2 regions of the Halobacillus sp. genome follow, and region 2 is predicted to be linked to the other one. Evidence: riboswitches for the same ligand, from Rfam matches in the RefSeq annotation. Region 2 holds a riboswitch; the other holds the start of a gene.
The links. Region 2 has a riboswitch for lysine ahead of dapA (4-hydroxy-tetrahydrodipicolinate synthase). Riboswitches for the same ligand answer to the same signal wherever they lie in the genome.

Region 1 (4,077 bases), on a different contig from region 2:
CCCTCATTTAACCCTAAATCAGGAATGAGAGGATGTTTCAAAATTTTTATTTTTTTCTGATTATTTCTGCTTAAATTATAACCATCCGTTTAGGGGTTGTCAAAGTTATTTTAAAATATTTAGAATTTAACAAAAATAACAAAAAAAGGATAGAGACCTTGAAAGGTCTCTATCCTTAGGATAATTATAACGTTTATTTCTTCTCAACTGAGGATGTTAAGGAATGAATCAATATACCTATAAGCACCACAACAGCCAGGGTTGCTAACAGTGGAATCCACACTTGACCTGTTAGGCCAAGAAGAATATATCCAATCGAGGCCGCTACAGCAGCTATACCTGCATAAGGAAGCTGTGTGAGTACGTGGTCGATATGGTTTGCACCTGCCCCTGTAGAGGATAATATTGTTGTATCTGAAATAGGCGAACAATGGTCTCCAAATACAGAACCAGCCAGTACAGCTGATAGAGCAGGCAGAATCATGGCCGGCTCCGTAACAGCTGCTATCTCCCCTGCTATCGGAAGCATGATTCCAAAGGTTCCCCAGGAAGTTCCCGTGGAAAGTGCCATGAATCCGGAAATGATAAAAATAAGCAAGGGCAGGTAAGCAACATTAATATCCGCCTGGCGGAACTGCTGAGCTAAATATTCACCTGTTTGCAACTGACTGATAATATCTCCAATCATCCACGCAAAAACTAATATATAAATGGCGGGGAGCATGGCTTTAATTCCTTCCCAGAATACAAGCGGTGCTCCCGACTTTGGTCCAGGCTGTCCTGCATATAAAACACCTGCCGTAACAACGGCTGCTAGTCCTCCTATAAATAAGGAAATATTCACATTGGTATTTGCAAAAATCGCAAGCAGATCTACGGCACCCTCCGTATTTCGAATACCTGTGAATACCATAGCCGCTACTGTCCCCGCCACAAGCGCTCCAATTGGCAGGATTAGATGGGCAATTTTGCCATTGTTATGCTGCTTAAACTCATCATTTAAATCCCCTGGAACATCTCCTTCGGGGTTAGTTAGCTGACCAGTATCTAAAGCTCTCTTCTCATGCGTACGCATAGCTCCAATGTCGAGCTTCAAAAAGATAGTGAGAAAGACTAGAAGTAGCGCAGCGAACACATAATAATTGGCTGGAATCATTAGTATAAAGGCTTCCAATGCCTGATAGTTAGAAATTTCATTAGCTGCTAAAATACTTCCGATCGTGCCAATGATATAAGCACCCCAACTCGATATCGGAGAAATAACGGTAATGGGAGCAGATGTAGAATCAATGTAATAGGCAAGCTTAGCCCTTGATATTTTGTAACGGTCTGTTACAGGTCTGGCCACCTGACCAACAGCTAACGCGTTAAAATAATCATCAATAAAAATGATAATACCTAACACAGCCGGAAGCAGTTTTGCCCCTTTTCTTGTGCGGATTTTCTCAACAGCCCATTTTCCGAAGGCCTTACTTCCCCCCGAGGCAGTCATAAAGGCTGTAGTGATCCCTAATAAAAATAAGAATGATAACAGATAAAGGTTCCCAGTATTGAGAGCTCCTTCACTTACGAAAATAGTCGAAAATAACGACCAGATTAATACTAAACCTTCTTTGAGATCAATTCCCGTAAGCATAAATGCTCCGATAATAATCCCTATACCAAGTGATAGAATTACTCTTCTTGTTACCAAGACAAGGACCAGCATTAATACTGCCGGAATTAATGAATAAATCGTTCCTTCCATGACATTCCCTCCGTAAATCTTTTGATGTAAACGGGAGTAGGAAGGCTACTGCCTATAAAAATGAGGAATAAAAAAAGACAATGATAGTAGAAAATAACCTATCATTGCCTGTAGCAACTTGATTATCCTCCATTTCGATCAGTAGCGCCCCATGCACCCAAAAGAGCATGCATGACAGTGTGTCTCTTCTTCAGATATACACCAGCATAGGATAGTCTGACAACACTATCGTACACTTCGGCAGAAACTCATCCCTTTCATCAATGATCCTAGCTTGCCTGGCTCCCATTGATTACTAATGACGTCTGCACCTCTACCTCACCGATCTGATAAGGTCACGCATATTTATTTCCATGCAATTCTATCAGTATAGTTACATTATTGCAAGGCATCCATCGGAAAGGAAAAAGATGGTGATTTGTCTGGGGCTTCTCCTTGACCACCATAGAAGTCAGGAACTTCTCCTAAAATAGTAGCTGTGTCTATAGGAATATCTGTCGCAACGGTTGTCGTTTCAGTGGAGAAAGGAATAACAATCCTTACGTTTACCTCAATATGAATAGATAATTGAAATAATGCTGCATTAATACCGTACTCTGTAATTTCACTTTGGAAGTTTGACTGTACATCCCCAATCACTCGTAATTGAACCGGTACTTTAGGACCCAGGTTAGCGAGAAGCGAATTATTCGTCGCCTGTCCGACCGGAATCTCAATTAATGTTGCGGGCTGTTCACCTAGTTCCTCCTGGGTCATATTAGGATCAATGTCAGGCTCAAGTGTTGTATCTTCCATTGGTAATTCGTTTAGTTCCATTCTTTTTAGAAAGTTTTGGACACGGTACGTAGTATTTCTCAGCACCCTGTTCACAACAACTGAATTCCAGCCCATATAAACGACATTTCCCTTATCATCTTTTTCCATTTTAACTAAATCATTAAATTGTAGGTCTTCCGCTATTTGTTTATTGACGGCTTCATTGATTGCATCTCTTGCCAATTGCTGGGTTTTTGTTTCAGCTATACCAATGAGTGCCGGAGTAATTCCCCGGTTAATTAGCCAGAGGCTCAAAGCAGTGAATAGTAAAAAAAACAAGAACGTCAAAACGATTCTTTTCCCAATTGAGGGCCCATTTGTAACTTTAGTTTTCCCCATTAAAACAACCCCTCCTGAACTAACTATATGTAGTCCAGAAGAGATTTAGGCATAGAAATAATGATAACTTTGATTCTTGGCCCCCTATATAAAGGGATAGACCTACTATTCATATGTTTTTAGAGCTTCCGATAGTAAATCCCGGAGTAACTCAGGCATATAATAAGACTTATTGGGTGCATAAGCAATTTCAGGAAACAGCCTGCCAAATGTGAATGTATCAGCGGTTGAGAGAGTATAGGATTTCTCCTGATCAATAGGAATGCCATTTTTCGTGACTCTTACTACGCGTTCTTCACCATCCTGCGACTCTTTCGTTTCAATTTCCACGCCTGCAAAAACCATTTTTCCGATTACTTCTCCACGAAAGCCAAATCCTTTCAAGCGGATTTCAGTTAACTTTCTTGTATGAGCTACCCGGATAACTTCCAGTAGTTCATCCCCTTTCAATTCTACTTTACAAGGGTTCATGGGGTGAGGACAGATCCGGTGCACATCTTGATAAGTTACTTCCCCTTCTCTTAAATGATCTAATAAAATACCCGCATTCAGCATAGCCACGTCTGAATTTGTCCACTTCTGTAGTTCTATGGTAAGTCTGGACATTAAAGAAGTCTCTTGAAACCAGCCTATATATAAGGGCTTAGTTAACTTCGTTATGGGAGTTTGTAAGAGGTCTATGGCTCTTTCCCTCATCACCTGTACATCCTGTGTGACTTTCTCATCTTTGCGTAAATTCTCAGTGGGAATCGCGTATGCTTCTTTTTTCATTAATTTTCTTTGTTCGGTATCCCATTCTAATAGAATTTCTCCCAGATGAGTGCCATGTTTTCCGGCAGCTGTTAAAAGCGAATTCTCCGTATATTCACCATTCTGGAATAAGTGGTGAGTGTGGCCGCCAACAATGACATCTATCCCTTCATATCGACGTGCAATTTCTTCATCATCATTAATACCTAAATGAGAAAGAAGGATCACAATATCCGATTGTTCACGGACCTCATTTAACAACTCATCCAATGCATCATAAGGAGATTCAACTTGCCAGCCAAGCTGTTTATAAAATGTTTTAAAAGGAGCTGTCAATCCAATCAGCCCAATCTTTGTTCCCTTATTAGAGATTAGAATATCGTGTGACTTCAGCCATTTAGGCTGGTCTCCCTCACCGTAACTGA
Region 2 (4,077 bases):
TGATTTAGAGGACGGGATGGAAGTGGCAGGTAAAGCCGACAATGGAGAAGAAGCGTGCAAACTGGTGCGTGAGCTTAAGCCGGACATCTGCCTGATGGATATTGAAATGCCGGTGAAAGATGGTCTCACGGCAGCGGAAGAGCTGGCAGACGAACCATGCAAAATCATCATTCTTACAACGTTCGCCCGTCCTGGTTATTTTGAACGGGCAAGAAATGCCGGTGTCAGTGGATACTTACTTAAAGACAGTCCAAGTGAAGATCTTGCGGACGCAATACGCAAGATTATCGACGGTCAGCGCATTTTCTCCCCTGAATTGGTGGATCTCGCCTATACACAACAGGATCCGCTCACGGAAAGAGAACGTCAGGTCATTAAGTTAATGGCTGAGGGTAAAAACACCAAAGACATCTCCAAAGAGTTATATATTACTCCAGGTACGGTACGAAATTATGTGTCCGTCATACTGGATAAGCTTGAAGTTTCCAATCGGATTGAAGCCATCTCACGCTTTAAGGAGAGAGGCTGGTTCAAGTAAAGTTGACATGTTCATTAAAAAAACCAGTTCCTGATGGGAACTGGTTTTTTTGAATGGATTTATAGATTTACTTTAACATCTGCATCTTCACGAAGTTTCTTCACAAGTTCCTGATAAGCTTGTGCTTCTTTTTGCTGGGTAAGCTGTTGCTTAAGAGTTGATTTCGCTTCTTCGTATGGTGGAATTTGCTGCTCGCCGCCCGCTTCTTCCTGCTGGGCTTTCGCATCATCGTAAGCTTTCTTAATCTCTTCTTCTGTCGGTTCCAGGTCGCCATTTTCTTCCGCTAGTAGTTTATCAACTTTTACTTGCGTTTTAACCTGAGACATCACTTCGTCTTCTTTCATGCCCTGCTCTTCTAATTTAGATAGGAACTCATCTTTAGACTTCAGGCCGTTCTGCTCAGCCAGACGGGTTAACGTTTCATTAACTTCTTCTTCAGACGCCTTAAGATCGCGATCGTTTGCTTCCTGAACAAGAAGCTCCTGGCCGACTAAACCTTCTGCTGTCTGCTTTTTAAGCTTTTCCTGATCAACTTCCTGCCCGGACATTTGTGACTGCATAGCCGCTTGCTGGAATTGACTCTTATACGTCTGGGTGAACTCTTCTTTTGGAATTTCTTCACCGTTTACGGTAGCCACTACTTTAGGCACACCTTCTAAGTCTGGCTCTGGCATTTGGGGCTGCTCAGAACCTTCTCCTTCTTTACTGCTTTCGCCTTCCTTACTGCTTTCCTTTTTATCGGCAGATTCTTCCTGTTTAGCTTCTTCATTGTTGTTGTCTCCACCTGATCCTTCATCGTTACCGCATGCTGTTAATAACGCTATGAATAAAGCAAGTGCTAAGCTTAATAACCATTTCTTATTCAATGTCATTCCCCTTTCGAATACCTAATGCTTGTCATTGTAACACGTGCCCGCCTGCTGTACATCCATCACATTCTTGTGTGTATGCCCATTGTAACATCTGTAATATACCTATGGCCTGTCACAAAGCCTTTGGTACCACACCAGGCCCTCCATAATTCTAAATGTGGAATTTTTGTGTAAAAATTTTTTACAGCCTAAAGTTCTCTTCCTCTTCAGTTTTGCCAAACTTTATAGGAATCTTTCATCTTTTGCGAAATAAATGAATCGTAACTCTCCCTTACTATAACAACTTACAGTTAATTCCACAAAATATAAACCTTGAATTTTCAAATAAATTATGATACGGTACAAGGAACTAAATATTTTCTTATTTCATTTCTATTGAAGTAAGGATAGAGGTGCAAATTCCAAGAGTACGCATGTGAAGGAGAATGAGATCCTGTGAAACATGAGGAAAGGGGTTTTTGCCGAAGCTGACGGAATCTCATATTCCCGAGGCTGGTTCTGATGCTTAAGAGGTGCAGAACTGTCATATAGGAGACTATATGGAGGGCTATCTTAATGCAGGAACGGATATCAAAGTTCTAAGCAGCAGCGAACCCTCGTTGCTGCTTTTTTGTGCTTTACTGCTGCAGAGCCCTCAAACCTCGAACGTATAAAAACTAAGTAAAGGTGTGAGGTTATGAACTTTGGTCAAGTACTAACAGCAATGGTAACTCCGTTTGATTCAGAAGGTAATATTGATTTCGATGCAACACGCTCCCTGGTTAATCACTTGATCTCCAACGGCTCTGATGGTTTAGTGATCGCAGGAACAACAGGTGAATCCCCAACATTAACGTCAGAGGAAAAAGTAAGCCTGTATAAATTCGTCGTGGAAGTCGTGAATGGCAGAGTTCCGGTCATCGCAGGAACGGGTTCAAACAATACAAGAGCTTCCATTCAATTAACTAAACAAGCAGAAGAAGCAGGCGTGGACGCGATTATGCTTGTAACCCCTTATTATAATAAACCAACCCAGGAGGGCATGTATCAGCATTTTACGACGATTGCCAAGGCTACTTCTCTGCCTATCATGCTCTATAATATCCCGGGACGCAGTGTCGTGAATATGGCACCCGAAACGATCGTCCGCCTCTCTCAAGTTGAGAATATTGTATCTGTAAAAGAAGCAAGCGGTGATCTAGACGCAGCTTCTGAAATTATCAGTCGTACACCGGATGAATTCAGTGTTTACAGTGGAGAAGATTCCAACACACTTCCGTTTGTATCCATAGGCGGTACAGGAATTGTGTCCGTATCAGCCCATGTGATTGGAAATGAAATGCAGGCCATGATACAAGCCTACCGCAACGGGAACGGCAGCTATGCATCAGCTATGCACCGTACCCTTCTTCCGGTCATGCATGCCATTTTCTCTGCACCAAGTCCTTCTCCGGTTAAAGCCGCTTTGAACCGAAAAGGCGTAGAAGTCGGCGGCGTTCGTTTGCCGCTGCTTCCATTAACAGAAGAAGAAGCCAATGAGATTGAAACCATCCTGGCTTCCGTTCAGCAAAGAGAGCGTGTTTACAGCTGAATAAAATAGTAAATCCCTGTGCTCATCTGATTGAGTACAGGGATTTTTTTAATGGATCCATTTATTTTTCTATGATAAATCCTGATAATTCTTCTGAATGAATTGAATCAGTGTTCCAAGCGTCTGACCTTTAAATTGATCTGGTACTGAGTTCCCTTCAGGATCAGCATAATAAAGTGCTCCTACTTCTTCATTGTACGTGTACCCCAATTTTTTAAGCCGGTTTTGTAGTTCCTCAGGCAGCTGTTCCAAACCAGTTTGAGCTGTATAGTAGTCGGTTGGGTAGATCCACACATCTACATCCGTTAATCCTGTTTGAACGACAAATAAGTCCTGATCATATTGGGAAATCCACTGGTCTTTTGAATATAAAGAGACGCCTGAACCTTCAAGCGACGAAATGCCAACCAGGTTTATGCCGAAAATCTGGTTGAGGACTCTTCGAATTTCCGGTCCATCGATCTTCTTGCCATAAGAAGCTAAGTATAAATCGAGTACTTCTAGTTTAGGTAGTGACTGAATGTCTGCTTCATCTAACCATTTTGGCAGCGATTCTTTTACCCCTTGGATAATTTCATCCGGATACGTTTGAGTTCCCGCTCCCAGCTCAGAAATTCGCTTAAGGTCAATCGAATAAATCTGGTTAACGATTCTCGGAATTTCCTTTGCGTCTACTTTTTTGCCGTAGGAAGCAAGGTAGTGATCCATGACCTCCACTTTACTCATTTTTTCAATGAGTGAAATCGCTTCGTTGTACCTGAGCGGGCCTTTTTTCTCTCGTCTTAGTGTTTTGAAAACCTCTCGTATAATCTCCTTCGAGTACTTTAGATCATCTTTTTCTGTCTGATAGAGTTCGTGTTTTAAACTTTTAGCCTGAACCGTAGTCGATGGTATGGAAAGAGTGGTCCCTGACAACATAACAATGGTTGTGACGATAAGTATTCGCTTTAGAGCCTGTGGAAACAAATTCATGATTCACCCTCCTGCACGTTATTTAAGGATCTATGTAGAAGCCTCCTTATTGATATCGGCATGCTTAAGGTCATCATAAGCTGAATACGTGAAGACGATCAAATTTTAATTGGAAAAATTTAAAA

Region 1: it holds a riboswitch for lysine, as region 2 does, so the genes downstream of both, WAM07_RS14360 (Na+/H+ antiporter NhaC family protein) here and dapA (4-hydroxy-tetrahydrodipicolinate synthase) in region 2, are expected to answer to the same signal.

The regions. Positions count from the first base shown of each region.
Region 1 covers NZ_JBAPTY010000336.1:26,373-30,449, reverse strand. Annotated here, with positions in the region: gene WAM07_RS14360 (Na+/H+ antiporter NhaC family protein) at 194-1,747, opposite strand; lysine riboswitch at 1,882-2,071, opposite strand; gene yunB (sporulation protein YunB) at 2,126-2,902, opposite strand; gene WAM07_RS14350 (bifunctional metallophosphatase/5'-nucleotidase) at 3,008-4,077, opposite strand, start outside.
Region 2 covers NZ_JBAPTY010000159.1:51-4,127, forward strand. Annotated here, with positions in the region: partial or broken gene WAM07_RS07085 (response regulator) at 1-538, shown strand, start outside; gene WAM07_RS07090 (SurA N-terminal domain-containing protein) at 598-1,410, opposite strand; lysine riboswitch at 1,790-1,968, shown strand; gene dapA (4-hydroxy-tetrahydrodipicolinate synthase) at 2,087-2,980, shown strand; gene WAM07_RS07100 (hypothetical protein) at 3,050-3,952, opposite strand.